DNA from 3 places in the Embleya sp. NPDC056575 genome. Region 3 is predicted to be linked to each of the others. Evidence: riboswitches for the same ligand, from Rfam matches in the RefSeq annotation. Region 3 holds a riboswitch; each other region holds the start of a gene.
What was found. Region 3 has a riboswitch for cyclic di-AMP ahead of ACFRCG_RS24430 (NlpC/P60 family protein). Riboswitches for the same ligand answer to the same signal wherever they lie in the genome.

Region 1 (4,775 bases), on a different contig from region 3:
CTCGCCGCCGCGACGCTGGTGGCGATCCTGGTCCTGCATCGGGTGCTGACCGGATTCGCGCAGCGCGTCGCGATCCTGCTCGGGCTGCTCGTCGGCACGCTACTGGCCATCCCGTTCGACCGGGTGGACGGGGACGCGCTGAGCGGGCTCGCGGTGTTCGAGGTGCCGCGGCCCTTCGCCTTCGGGGCACCGCAGTTCGACGTATCGGTGACCGTGTCGATGCTCGTGGTGATGATCGTGTGCATGACCGAGTCGACGGCCGACATCATCGCGCTGAGCGAGGTGGTGGACAAACCCGCCGACGACCGCACCATCGCGGGCGGGCTGCGTGCCGACGGCCTGGCCACCGCGTTCGGCGGCGTGTTCAACGGCTTTGCCTGCACCGCCTTCGCGCAGAACATCGGACTGGTCGCGCTGACCCGGATCCGCAGCCGGTTCGTGGTCGCGGTCTGCGGCGGCTTCCTGGTCCTGATGGGCCTGATGCCGATCGTCGGCGGCCTGGTCGCGCTGGTCCCGCAGCCCGTGCTCGGCGGCGCGGGCGTGGTCCTGTTCGGCACCGTCGCGGTGGCCGGCATCCGCACTCTGGGCAAGGCCGATCTGAACGCCGGCTCCAATGCGCTGATCGTGGCGGTCGCCCTGGCGTTCGGCGTCTTCCCGATCGCGTTCCCGGACTTCTACCACGCGTTCCCGGAGAAGGTCGCCATGATCGCCGAGTCCGGCATCTCGGCAGGGTCGATCATCGCGGTCGTGCTCAACCTGCTGCTCAACCACACCGGCCGCGCGGGCGGCAAGGCTCCCGCCGAACCCACCGACCCCGCCGTCACGTTGCCGGCCCAGTCCGCCCAACAGCCCACCCGAGCATGACCACATGCACGTGGGCCCCGCCGAAGTGTTCGGCGGGGCCCACGTGGTGAGGGTGGATCAGACGGCGAGCTTGGTGCCCACGGCGATCACGTTCGGGTTGTCGCCGATGACACCGGCGTTGGCCGTGTGCAGGGCCTTGTAGCCGCCCTTGACACCGAGCTTGGCCGCGATCGCGGACAGCGTGTCACCGGACTTGACGGTGTAGGTGCCGGAGCCCGACGCCCGCTCGGTCGCGGCCGACTTCGGCGCGTCCTGCTTGGCGACGTCCTGCTTGGGCTGCACGTTGAGCTTCGGCGCGTTGCCGGTCGCGGGCTTGGCCTCGGACGCCGGCGCGGCCTTCGGCTCGACCGAGGACTTGGTCTTGCCGGTGGTCGAGGACTCGGCCGTGGCGTTGGGGTTGCCGCCCTTGCCCAGACCGGCCTTCACGGAGCAGACCGGCCAGGCGCCCGGGCCCTGGCTCGCCAGGACCCGCTCGGCGACGGCGATCTGCTGCGCCTTGGAAGCCTGCGCGGCGCTGGCCGCGTACTGGCTGCCGCCGAACGCGTTCCAGGTGCTCGGGGTGAACTGCAGACCGCCGGAGAAGCCGTTGCCCGTGTTGATGCTCCAGTTGCCGGTGCTCTCGCACTGGGCGACCGAGTCCCAGGTGGACGAAGTCGCGGCGTTCGCGCTGCCCGCCATGCCCACGAGGGGAAGGACGAGACCCGCACCGGCGGCGACGGCGATGCCGGCGCGACGGCCACGAGAGAGCGAACGAACCGGAGCGGTGATGGCACGGAAGGTCATTGATTACCTCGTCGGGCGCCTACGAAGTTAGCTGTCGGGTTCGGACGATTGGCCCGGCCTCGCCTGTCACAGGCATGGCTTCACCCCAGGCATCGGCAGTGCCGATGTCGGCTCACTTGGTTCCCCCGCTCCTGCCGCCAGTCGATATCGACTGCTTCCCTCGGGCGGCGGCAGGATTCGGCGTACCGCCCGGGGAGTTCGCTTGTGCGAACAACCACGAAGCTACGCACCGGTTCGCCGGGTTGGCAAACATTTCGGGCGGTTTGTGACGTCCCCCATAGGGAGGAATAACACCTATTTGCCCGATTTGTCGCCGTCCTTGCAGGTCACGGTCCGGCGTACGCGGTGCGCGGCCGCGTGGTCACGCGTGCGTCAGCGACGGGCTATTCCGTCGCGGGCAGCTCTACCGGAACCACTACCCATTCCTCGTCCCAGAGGAACGTCGCGCCGCCGGTCGCGAAATTGGGCACATCGGCCACCGTGGCCCGCCCCTCGGGCGAATCCAGCACCGCCTCGAGTTCCGCGCGCGAGGGCGCGTACAGCGCGACCACCAGGTAATAGGGCGGCTCCGCGCCGGACGGATCCGGCTCGCACTTGCCGATGGTCCAGCCGGTCAGTCCCGGCATGGTGCGCGCCAGTGGGACGTGCTTGTCCCAGTAATAGGCGTCGAACGCCGCCGGGTCGTCGGGGTGGCCGTAGAGCACGGTCAACTTGTACATGCCGGGTCCTCACGCTCGTGATGGTCGGACGGACGGACGTGCGCTTGCGCCACGCGTTGGCTGCCGGGGGCGTGGGTTACGGATGGGCCGGAGTGTCGCCCGCCGTGGCGACGCCCCCACTCGGAGTGATGCTCTTGAACGCCCGCGCCTGCTCGGTGATGGCCACCTCGGTCGGCAGGCGCTCCATGCTGGAGGCGCCGAAGAAGCCGACCACGCCGGTGGTGTGGGCCAGGACGTACGCCGCGTCCTCGGGTTCGGCGATCGGCCCGCCGTGGCACAGCACCAGCACGTCGGGGTTGACCTCCGCGGCCGCGTCGCGCATCTCCTGCACCCGCTCCACCGCCTGATCGAGGGTGACCGCGGTGGTCGCGCCGATGCTGCCCTTGGTGGTCAGCCCCAGGTGCGGGACCAGCACGTCGGCGCCGGCCGCCGCCATCGCGCGGGCCTGCTCGGGGTCGAAGACGTACGGCGCCGTGAGCAGACCGCGCTCCGCCGCCAGCCGGATCATCTCCACCTCCAGGTCGTAGCCCATCCCGGTCTCCTCCAGGTTCTGCCGGAAGACACCGTCGAACAGGCCGACCGTCGGGAAGTTCTGCACTCCCGCGAAGCCCATGGCCGCGAGTCGGTCCAGGAAGTGCGGCATGATCCGGAACGGATCGGTGCCGCACACCCCCGCGAGGACCGGGGTACTGCGCACCACCGGCAGCACCTCGCCCGCCATCTCCACCACGATCGCGTTGGCGTCGCCGTACGGCAGCAGTCCCGCCAACGAACCCCGGCCGGCCATGCGATAGCGGCCCGAGTTGTAGATGATGATCAGGTCCACACCCCCGGCCTCGGCGCACTTGGCGGACAATCCGGTGCCCGCGCCCGCGCCGATCACGACGCCGCCCTGCTCGACCGTCGTGCGCAGTCGGCCCCGCGCCTCGCGTCCGTTCATCTCAGTCCACGTGTCCCTTCGTGATCAATTCGTGCAATCGATCCGCCGCCGCCTTGGCGAACGCCGGATCGTTGATGTCCGTCGCGACCTCGCGCACCTCGACGGCGGTCCCGTCGAGGCCGGCGCGCAGCGCGTCGAACAACGCCGTATCGGCGTCGGAATCGTAGAAGGGTCCGCCCTCGACGTCGATCGCCGAGACTCCGCGCAGCGGCAGGTACAGCGCGGTGGGCCCGGTCGCGTCGATCAGTTTGGCCGCGATCCGCCGTCCCAGTTCGGCGTTTTCGGCCGGTGTGGTGCGCATCAGCGTCACTGTCGGGTTGTGCACGTACAACAGCCGGTCCTCGAAGCGAGGCGGAACGGTGTCGCGGGGGCCGAAGTTGACCATGTCCAGCGCGCCCACGCTGACCACCTGTGGCAAGCCCATCCGCCCGGCCGCGGTCAGCCGTCGCGGCCCCGCGCTGAGCACCCCGCCGACCAGGTCGTCGGCCAACTCGGTGGTGGTCAGATCGAGGACCCCCGCCAGGAAGCCGCCCTCGGCCAGGTTCTCCATCGACCGGCCGCCGGCCCCGGTGGCGTGGAACACCAGTACCTCGTAGCCCAGTTCGTTGAGCCGCTCGCGCGCCGCGTCCACCGCGGGGGTGGTCACCCCGAACTGGGTCGCGGCCACCAGCGGTCGGCCCTCGCCGGTCACCCCGGCGACCGCCGCGCGGTCCTCGGCGTAGCCGCCGGCCATGCCCGCGATCGCGTCCGCCGCGTTGCCCAGGATGCGTTCGGAGAGCCGGTTGATCCCGGCGATGTCCACGACGCTGTACATCATCGTCACGTCCACCGCGCCGACGTACGGCGACACGTCGCCCGCCGCCATCGTGGACACCAGCAGCTTGGGCACGCCCACCGGCAGCGCGCGCATCGCGTGGGACGCGATCGCCGAGCCGCCCGAGCCGCCCATCGCGAGCACCCCGTCCACCCGTCCCTGCTCGAAGAGTTCGCGCAGGATCGAGGCCGCGCCCTCGGCCATCGCGGTGGTCGCCGCGCCCCGGTCGGCGCGGGTGCGCAGGTCCTCCAAATCGGTGCCCGCCGCGGCCGCGACCTCGCCCGCCTGTACATCGGCCTGGGCCAACGAGTCGCCCAGGACGCCGACGTTCATCAGCAGGACCTCGGCGCCTCTGGCCCGCAGCCGGTAGGCCAGCCACGCGTATTCGGACCCCTTGGTGTCCAGCGTTCCGATCAGTACGACGGTGGGCATCGGTGCCTCCGGTGGTGTCGGTACGGCTTGCCGGGTTGACGCTTCGGCGGCGAACGGCCGCGCACAGTAACCCAACCGGATGATCATGGCAATGCAAAGCACCGTGCGATAGGACGGGTGGCGAGTCGCGGATTTCACGCACGGGAAAGGGGTGTCGATGGCGGAGGAACCGGACGCACGGGTCGCAATCGTCGCGGGAGCCGGAGCGGGCATCGGGCGCGCG
Region 2 (4,775 bases), on a different contig from region 3:
GATCCGGCGGGCCGAGCAGAGCGCGGCGGCGGCGCACGTGGGGGTGCGGCAGCTGTACTGGCTGGGGTATCCCGACGGGCGTGTGGCGGTCTCCATGGAACTGCGGCGCGACATCAGCCGGGTGATCCGGCAGGTGCGCCCGCAGCGCATGGTGATCCCGAGTCCGGAGCGGGACTGGGCCCGGCTGGCGCCCAGCCACCCCGATCACCTGGAGGCCGGCGAGGCGGCGATGCGGGCGATCTATCCGGACGCGCGCAACCCGTTCGCCCACCCCGAGCTGCTGGAGGCGGAGGGGCTGAAGGAGTGGACGGTGCCGGAGACCTGGCTGTCGCCGACCGCGGCACCGAACCACGCGGTGGACGTGACGGAGGTGTTCGAGCGCAAGATCGCGGCGCTGCTGTCGCACGAGAGCCAGACGGGCCATCTGCCGGAGCTGCGCGAGCACGTCGTGTCGATGCTGGAGGGCAACGCGGCGCGGTTCGACCTGGGCGCCGGACGTATGGCCGAGGTGTTCCGGGTGGTGGACACCCGCTAGCGGCGGCGGGATCGGCGGCTCAGGTCCACATCACGGCGATGGCGATGTTCGCCACGGTCAGCAGGCCGATCGCGCCGAGGACGCGCGCGGACACCCGCTCCGCGGCGCGGTTGCCCCACACCAGCAGCAGGATGACCAACAGGATGCCGAGCTTGGTACCGATCTTGGCGGTGTCCACGTCCCGGTCCAGTCCGGACCGCACCACGCCCACCAGGGCCAGGCCGGTGACGAGCATGGTCAGCGCGCCGTGCGTCATCGCGGGCACGATCCGCACGTCGCCGGTGCGCAGCGCGGACATCTGGGTGAGGAAGCCGCCGAGCAGGGCCGCGATGCCCACGATGTGCAGCACCAGCAGGATCTGCCGCAGAACGTCCACGTCGTACAACCCCTCGTCGATCGTCGCCCGGCGGGTACCCGGCCGCGGCGTTCTCGGCGCCCACGCCGGACCCCCGGCCGCCGTCCGGCAGCCTAGCCGGCGGCGATCCACGCCTCACCATCGGTCGAATGCCATTAAAGATCGCCAAAACGGATCAAGATCGACTTTAGGGAATCCGGGTGCATCTCCCGTGATACGCGGAGATGGAAACGGCGACATTGGTAAAGTTTTGGCAATGTGAAGGCCAATGGTGATGGTCCTGACACGCGTGTGACTAGTGTTCTGCGGCAGGCGATCGGCTCGAGGTCGGCCACCCGGTCGACACGATCGCCTCCGCCGAATTCGGTGACGGGTTTCGGTGACGGTGGGCAACCACGGTCGCCGCGACACGAAGCCGGAACCGGGGACCCTCGCAGTCCCTTGGGGTGAATCGGTGCTCCGGCACCGTAGGGCGCCTTCTTCCGCCCGAACCCGTCAGCTAACCCGGTAGGCGGCCGAGGAAGGAGACCCGCCACCAGTGGCGTCCCAACGTCGACCCGGGCAACACCGCAAGCCCAAGCCGCGCACCGCCGTGCGTACCGCCGCGACCGTCGTTACGGCCGCCGCGACGATGACCGGCGTGATGACCTTCGCCGGCACCGCGAGCGCGGACCCCGCGCAGTCGTTCCAGCAGACCAAGGACCGCGTCAACCAGCTGCACAGCGACGTGATCAAGGCCACCGACGCCGCCAACGGCGTCGAGGAGCAGATCGAGAAGCAGCAGGACACCGCGAACCAGACCCAGGCCCGGATCACCGAGGAACAGACCGCGCTGAACGCCCTGCGCGACCAGATCGGTGTCCTGGCGGCCAACCAGTACCGCAGCGGCGGCCTCCCGCCGTCCCTCTCGCTCGCGCTCAGCGGCGACCCCGAGGGCTACCTGCAGAAGTCGCAGATGATGTCCCAGCTCGACGGCCAGCAGGCCGCCAAGCTGAAGCAGATCGCGGCGCAGGCCCGAGTTCTCCAGCAGGACCGCACCGAGGCCTCCTCGCAGCTCGCGGAACTGGAGAAGCTGCGCACCGACCTGAACAAGAACAAGACCGACATCCAGGCCAAGCTCGCCGAGGCGCAGCGGCTGCTGAACACGCTCACCGAGCAGCAGAAGAAGGAAGTCCTCGACTCGGACGAGCACGCGAACGACACGCGTGCCAACGACCGCAGTTCGCGGGACAAGCAGGACACCACGCCGACGACCAACGTGCCGGCCTCCGGTCGGGCCGCGGCGGCGATCGCGTTCGCGCGGTCCCAGATCGGCAAGCCGTACGTCTCCGGCGCCGAGGGCCCCGGCTCCTACGACTGCTCGGGCCTGACCCAGGCGTCCTGGAAGGCCGCGGGCGTGCGCCTGACCCGGACGACCTGGACCCAGGTCAACGACGGTCCCCGCGTCTCCAAGGGCTCGCTCCAGCCCGGCGACCTGGTGTTCTTCTACTCGGACAACCGGCACGTGGGCCTGTACATCGGCAACGGCAAGATCATCCACGCCCCGCGTCCCGGCAAGACCGTGACCGAGGCGCCGGTCGACTCGATGCCGTTCTACGCGGCCATCCGACCCGGCTAGGCCCGGCCGGACCCCGTCACACGTACGAAGGCGCCCTCCCGTCGCGGGAGGGCGCCTTCGCGCGTGTCGCCGGTCGCCCGGCTCAGACCAGTCGCCGGTCCGTCGCCCAGCGGGTCAGCTCGTGCCGGTTGGACAACTGCAACTTGCGCAGCACGGCGGAGACATGGGTCTCCACCGTCTTGACCGAGATGACCAGTCGGCGGGCGATCTCCTTGTAGGCGTAGCCGCGCGCGATCAGCCGCAGCACCTCGCGCTCGCGCTGGGTGAGCCGGTCCAGGTCCTCGTCGATCGGCGGCACGTCGGTGGCCGCGAACGCGTCCAGTACGAAGCCCGCCAGGCGCGGCGAGAACACCGCGTCGCCCTCGCCGACCCGGCCGATCGCGCGGATCAGTTCGTCGCCGGTGATCGACTTGGTCACATAGCCCCGGGCGCCGCCCCGGATCACCCCGATCACGTCCTCGGCGGCGTCCGACACGGACAGCGCCAGGAAGCGCACCGCCGGGATCAGCGACGCGCACCGGCGCAACACCTCGACCCCGCCGCCGCCGGGCAGGTGCACGTCGAGCAGGACCACCTCGGGGCGCGTCTCGGTGACCACGGCCACCGCGCTCGCCACGTCGTCGGCCTCGCCGACCACCTCGACCGCCTCGCCGATCTCGGCGCGCACGCCGGTGCGGAACATCCGGTGGTCGTCGACGAGGACCACCCGGGTGCGGGGCGTGCCCTCGACGGGTGCGCTACTCGTCTCGGTGGTGTTCACGTGTTCGTCCTTCCCACAGCGGACCGGCCGGCGTCGGCGCGGCGCATCTCCAGCTCGACCTCGGTGCCCTCGCCGGGTTCGCTGCGGATGTTCGCGGCGCCCCCGTTGCGGCGCATGCGCCCGAGCACGGACTCTCGCACACCCAGCCGGTCGGCGGGTACGGAGTCCGGGTCGAAACCGGGTCCGCGGTCGCGGACGAACACCGTGACCGTGTCCTCGTCGGCCTCGCCGAACACCGAGATCGCCGCGCCGCCCGCGTACTTCGCCGCGTTCACCATCGCCTCGCGCGCGGCGGCGATCAGCGCGGAGAGCCGGTCGTCGACCGGGCAGTCGCCCACGCACACGATCTCGATCGACACCCCGTGCGCGTCCTCCACCTCGGCGGCGACCCCGCGCAGCGCGGCGGCGAAGGTGCGGTCCGGCTCCTCGCCGTCGGGGCGGTACAACCAGGCCCGCAACTCGCGCTCTTGCGCCCGGGCCAGCCGGGCCACCTCGCGCGGGTCCTCCACCTGGCGCTGGATCAGGGTCAGCGTGTGCAGCACCGAGTCGTGCACGTGCGCGGCCACCTCGGCCCGCTCCTGGGCCCGGATGCGGGCCCGGCGCTCGGCGCCCAGCTCGCGGGTCTGGCGCAGCAGATACGGGCCGAAGATGACCAGCAGGCCGACCAGGAGCAGGCCCGCCCCGCGCATCGCGGCCAGCGCGTCGCCGATACCGCCGCGGCCGAGCGAGAAGAAGATCAGGCCCGCGACCACCAGCGTGGCGCCGATCAGGGCGCGCAGCCAACCCGCCACCCGGCTGCGCCCGTCCAGCGAGAACCAGCGCTGCCGCTGCGACTCGTCGGCCTGACGCCACAGCAGGATCACCCCGGGCCCGGCCACGAGCAGTGGCCACAACCAGTCGCCGGAACCGGTGTCGGTGTCGGTCCCGAGCCCGGTGAGCATGGTCGCCGCGATCAGCACGATGATCAGCGCGAGCGCCTGATGCCGCTCCCGGCCGCGCTCGCGGCTCGGCGGCGCGGCCTCGGTCACGCTCTGCGGTACGAAGATCCAAAAGGCCGCGTACAGGACCACGCCCAGGCCCGCGAAGAACGCGAGCGCGACGAAGGCGACGCGCAGCACCACAACCTCGACGCCGAGGTGCTCGGCCAGGCCGCGCGCGACGCCGCCGGCGAACCGGTGGGACGCGGCGCGGCGGAGCTTCGGCGTCGGGTACGCGGGCCGGTTCGGCGCGGCGGGGGACGGATGTACGGCGGTCACACGACCGATCGTCACACGCCGGCAAGCCCGGGCGCATCAGGGCCCGACCCTGATTCCCCCTCAGGGTCGGACCAGGGCTCGGCCAGGGCGGAGCCCGATGGGAACGGGGCCGCGCGCACGCCACGATGGACCCATGAACGACGACATGAAACCCGGTGTCTCGGCCGGCGACCGGGCCGGCGACGTCCCGGGCGGCCCTCCGGGGTCGTCCGCGGCGCCCACGACGACGACCACTCGACCCCAGCTCCTGC
Region 3 (4,775 bases):
CGGCGGCGGCTTCAATCCGCACGAGGACACCTTCGTGCTGTACTTCCGCAGCACCGGCGGACCGGCCTCGGACCGCTGGCCGCGCCGCCTGGAGATCCTGGCCACCGGATCGTATCCCGAGGTGCTTCGGCGGCACGCGGCTCCGAACCCGGCGACCGGCCGAGCAGGTTCGCCGGCGCACGAGGGTCCGCCGCGCGAGGACCCGACCCGGGAGATGTTGCACCTGGTCACCGGCGCGTGGGTGACGCAGGCGATCGGTGTCGCGGCGCGGCTGGGCCTGGCCGACCACCTCGGCGACGGGTCCCGGTCGGTGGCCGATCTGGCCGAGGCGGCGGGCGCCGAACCGGACCGCCTGGGGCGGCTGATGCGCCTGCTGGCCGGGCACGGGGTGTTCCGGGCCGAGGCGGACGGGCACTATCGGCTCACCGAGCGCGGTGCGCTGCTGCGCACCGATCGGGACGGATCGTTGGCCGCGCTGGCGGACCTGTACAGCGGTCTGTTCTTCACGTCGTATCTGGGGCTGGAGCACACGGTGCGCACCGGCGAGGACGCGTTCACCCGGGTGCACGGCCGGGAGTCGTTCGAGTATTTCGCCGAACACCCGGACGACGCCCGGTTGTTCCGGGAGGCGATGGCGTTCGGCACGATCGTCTTCGACGCGGTGCCGGCCGCCCTGGACCTGCCGCCGGCCGCGACGGTGGTCGATTTCGGGGGCGGCGACGGGGAGTTGCTTCTCCGGGTGTTGGGTGAGCATCCGACCGCGCGCGGAGTGCTCTTCGAGCGGGGGCATGTCATCGACGCCGCCCGGGAGTTGCTCGCCGCGTCGGCCGCCGAGGAGCGGTGCGACCTGGTGGTCGGCGACTTCTTCGCCGATCCGCTGCCCGGCGGGGCGGACGTGTACCTGCTGGCTCGGATCCTGCACGACTGGGCGGACCCCGAGTGCCTGATCGTGTTGCGGGCCCTGGCCCGGGCGATGCCGGTCGACGCACGTCTGGCGATCGTCGAGCGGCCGATCGTCGAGGCGGGCCGGTCGGTGTTGCCGCTGCGCTTCGACATCCAGATGATGACCAACGCGCGGGGCCGCGAGCGCACGGTGGCGGAGTATCGCGCGTTGCTGGCCGAGGGCGGCTTCGAACTGCTCGACCTGCGACCGCTGCCGCTGGACATGGCGGTACTCACCGCCCGACCGCGCCCCACGCGGGAGTAGGCACCGGACGTGCGACGGCGCTGTGCCCCCGACCACGGTCGGGGGCACAGCGCCGTGCCACTGCTGCCACTGCCACTGCTGTGCGATGGTCACCCGGGCGCCGCCGCGGCCGGGTCGCGCGATCAGTTCGGGCGGGTCGCGCCGGCGATCGGCATGGTGTTGATCGAGGCGATCTCCACCGGCTTGCGCGAGTTGGCGGCGTGCACCATCTTGCCGTCGCCGATGTAGATGCCGACGTGGCTGATGCCCGAGTAGAAGAACACCAGGTCGCCGGGCTGCAGGTTGGCGATCGACACGTGCGGGTCGGCGGCGAACTGGTCGTTGGTCACGCGCGGCAGCGAGATGCCCGCCGCCTTGTACGCGGCCTGGACCAGACCCGAGCAGTCGTACGCGTTCGGGCCGGTGGCGCCGTACACGTACGGCTTGCCGACCTGCGCCTTGGCGAAGGCGACGGCCTGGGCGGCCTTGCTCGACGTGTTCGAGGAACCGCCGGTGGGCGCCTGGTTGCCCTTCGAGCCACCGGTGGCCGGCTTGGCGGCGGGCTTGGCCGCGACGTCGACCGACGGCTTGCTCGTCGGCTTCGGCGCGGTCGTGCCGGTGACCGCGGTCTTCGGCTGGACCTGGATGCTCGGCTTGGCGGGGGCCTCCGCCTTGGGCTGCGCGGGCGCCGAGCCGGTCAGCCGCAGGGTCTGGCCGATCTCGATCAGGTCCGGGCCGGACGGGAGCACGTCGCGGTTGAGCTGGTACAGGCTCTGCCAGCCGCCGGAGACCTTGTTGGTCAGCGCGAGCTGGGACAGCGTGTCACCGGCCTGGACCAGGTAGCGGGCCTTCTCCGCGGCGGTGGCGGCCGCGGGCGCGGCGACCTCGGCCTGGACCGGGGCACTGTCGACCGCGGCGGTCGGCGTGGCCGACAGCACGGCGGAGGCGCCGGTGGGGGTCTGGTCGGTGGTGGGGACCTGCGCGTGGGCCGCACCGGCACCGGCGACCGGGATGACGGCTCCCATGCCGGCGATGCCCACCGCCGCGACGAAGCGGCGGACGTTGGCGGGGCGGGCGGCTCGGTGGCGAGCGTTTGCGGACAGCATGAAATGGGGTCCTCTCCTGTCGCCTACGAGGTGAGCTGTCGGATTCGGACTGGAGCAGCCCGGTCGCTTCACGCGACTTCACCCCTAGCCGTCACCGGAACGATCCCGGCCACGGCGATTCACCTGGTTCCCCCGCTCCCGTCGGATTCTTCGCTGTAGACATCCCGCTGCCGGCGACGGGATTCGGCGTACCGGCGGCAGGGTTCACCCGAAAGGTGAATCGGCGAGAAAGGTAGGCAATGCGATGGGGAGATCACAACCGAATCGCAGAGTTTGCCCGGAGTGTAAAGGCGGAATAAAGGCGACATCTCGGCCGGCTTCGGTCGGAAGCACCCGCGATGACGAGGGCATATCTCGGAGAGTGGCGTGACGGAGCGGTAACGGAAAATAGTCGAGATCCGTCGTCGGCCACCGGAAATGAATTGCAACCCGAAGTCGGCTATATAATTTATGTCCGTTTTATCCATGCGGGCTACATCACATTCCGGGCATCGGGTCGGCCGTGCCTCGCACCCGCATCCCGGCAGATGTGAACAAGTTGTTCACCACGAATCGTGCGACACGATCCATTGACATCGATCCGTGCGTCCCGGCATGCTGTGATCATGTCTTCGACTCCGGATACTCCCGCGACCCCCGAATCCCACGACCCCTTCACCGCGCCCGACCCCGAGCAGGCGCGGGCCCAGCGCGTACACGCCTCCCTGTTCCGGATCGCCGAGCGGCACGCGGCCACCGACGAGCAGCGCGCCCGGCAGGTGCATCCGTACATGCTCGGCCCGCACGAGGCGATCCGGCTGGTGTCGTTCCTGCTCAGCGGTATCGCGCAACCCGCCGACGGCGAGCCGGCGGTCGACCACGCCGACATCACCGCCGCGCTGAGCCTGATCCCGATGGCCCGGGGCGAGATGGACGACCTGGAGGCGGGGCTGCTCCGGATGGCCCGGGGGCGCGAGATGACCTGGCAGGAGATCGCCTTCGGCCTGGGCCTGGGCACCCCGCAGGCGGCCCGCCAGCGCTACGAACGCCTGCTCGGCCGCACCACGCCCGAGTCGGAGGACGACCCGGCCCCCCAGGCCTGAGCGCCCACCGGGTCAGCCCGCGAAGACCTCGACCAGGGACCAGATCGCCAGGCCGAGCATGCACACCCCGCCGATCCGCTGCACGGTCTGCAACGGCATGCGCTTGGCGATGAACCGCCCGGCGAGCAGCGCCAGCGCGGACACCGACATCAGCGCCGCGACCGAGCCGATCGCGGTGGACCAGGTGCCGTTGGTGGCGGCCAGGTTGGCGGTGGTGATCTGGGTCAGGTCGCCCCACTCGCTGATGAACACGGCCATGAAGGCGGTCGAGAACACCGCCCGGAACCCGGTGATCCGCGCGCCGCCGCCGTCCGCGTCCTCGTCGTCGGCACCACCGCGCAGCAGCATGAACGCGCCGAAGCCGAACAGCGCGGCGGAGACGAGCTTGACGATCCAACCGGGGAGCAGGCCGAGCAGACCGCCCGCGCCCACGGCGAGCGCGACGTGCACGGCGAACGCGGTCGAGGTGCCGAACCAGACGTAGAGCGGGCGCATGCGGGTGCCCATGGCGAGCGACGCGAACATGGTCTTGTCCGGTAGCTCGGCGAGGAAGATCAGCCCGAAGGCGGTCAGGATCGCCAGGAGGTCGAGGTGCATTCCGGGTGGCTTTCTACGAGAGCCGGGCCCCGGGTCTTCACGAAGCGCCGCTCGGCGGATTGGAGGACCACTCGGCCCGGCACGACGGGGTGCGTCCGCGAGATTCGCGGACGCGTCGTTGCCTGGCCGAAGGTCTCGCCCACCCGTGATGATCGGGCCCGGCCACCGGGAACCCGAGGGCTCCAGCATGTCGACGACCGGTTCGCGGGGCTACTCCCCTTCGCTGACCGCGACCCTACCGCATGCGTACGACCCGCCCGAGCGTCGCCGCGCGGACCCGGGTCCGGCTCACGACGTCAGGCAGCGTGCCAGGGACCAGCGCAGTTGCTCCTCGTCCAGCGGCGTGCCCAGGGTCAGCACCTGCAACATCGTGCCGTCCAGGAGCGTGACCGCCGCCACGGCGGCGGGCGGTCCGAACCGGTCGGCCAGGAAGCCGCCGATCCCCTCGACCCACGCTCGCGCGAAACCGCGCAACTCGGGGCTGCGCGCCGCCGCCAGATACAACTCGTACTCGACCAGCGCCCGAGGTCGGTCCGCGAGGTATTCGGCGGTGAGCGTGGTGAGCACGCCGGGCACGTCGTCGCTGCCCCGAATCCGCGCCGCCCAGTCCTCCACCATCCGCGCCGTCTCCGCCGACGCGTACGCCAGTGCCGCGGCGACCAGGTCGTCGAGCGACGCGAAGTAGTACGTGGTCGCCCCCAGCGGGACCTCGGCCCGCGCCGCGACCAGGCGGTGCGTGGTGTTGCCGACACCCACCTCGGCGATGGCCTGGACGGCGCCGCGTACGATCCGCAACCGCCGGCC

Region 1: another riboswitch for cyclic di-AMP. It lies ahead of ACFRCG_RS14435 (transglycosylase family protein); the one in region 3 lies ahead of ACFRCG_RS24430 (NlpC/P60 family protein).
Region 2: another riboswitch for cyclic di-AMP. It lies ahead of ACFRCG_RS34830 (NlpC/P60 family protein); the one in region 3 lies ahead of ACFRCG_RS24430 (NlpC/P60 family protein).

What each region holds. Positions count from the first base shown of each region.
Region 1 covers NZ_JBHTVA010000015.1:91,535-96,309, forward strand. The annotation lists gene ACFRCG_RS14430 (nucleobase:cation symporter-2 family protein) at 1-864, shown strand, start outside; gene ACFRCG_RS14435 (transglycosylase family protein) at 922-1,647, opposite strand; cyclic di-AMP (ydaO/yuaA leader) riboswitch at 1,648-1,835, opposite strand; gene ACFRCG_RS14440 (EthD family reductase) at 2,031-2,366, opposite strand; gene ACFRCG_RS14445 (phosphoenolpyruvate hydrolase family protein) at 2,443-3,306, opposite strand; gene ACFRCG_RS14450 (Tm-1-like ATP-binding domain-containing protein) at 3,308-4,552, opposite strand; gene ACFRCG_RS14455 (SDR family NAD(P)-dependent oxidoreductase) at 4,710-4,775, shown strand, end outside.
Region 2 covers NZ_JBHTVA010000056.1:66,098-70,872, reverse strand. The annotation lists gene ACFRCG_RS34840 (PIG-L deacetylase family protein) at 1-535, shown strand, start outside; gene ACFRCG_RS34835 (hypothetical protein) at 555-911, opposite strand; cyclic di-AMP (ydaO/yuaA leader) riboswitch at 1,281-1,419, shown strand; gene ACFRCG_RS34830 (NlpC/P60 family protein) at 1,429-2,508, shown strand; gene ACFRCG_RS34825 (LuxR C-terminal-related transcriptional regulator) at 2,591-3,268, opposite strand; gene ACFRCG_RS34820 (PspC domain-containing protein) at 3,265-4,524, opposite strand; gene ACFRCG_RS34815 (PspC domain-containing protein) at 4,658-4,775, shown strand, end outside.
Region 3 covers NZ_JBHTVA010000031.1:34,477-39,251, forward strand. The annotation lists gene ACFRCG_RS24425 (methyltransferase) at 1-1,207, shown strand, start outside; gene ACFRCG_RS24430 (NlpC/P60 family protein) at 1,330-2,292, opposite strand; cyclic di-AMP (ydaO/yuaA leader) riboswitch at 2,299-2,455, opposite strand; gene ACFRCG_RS24435 (DNA-binding protein) at 2,898-3,374, shown strand; gene ACFRCG_RS24440 (TMEM165/GDT1 family protein) at 3,387-3,971, opposite strand; gene ACFRCG_RS24445 (TetR/AcrR family transcriptional regulator) at 4,260-4,775, opposite strand, start outside.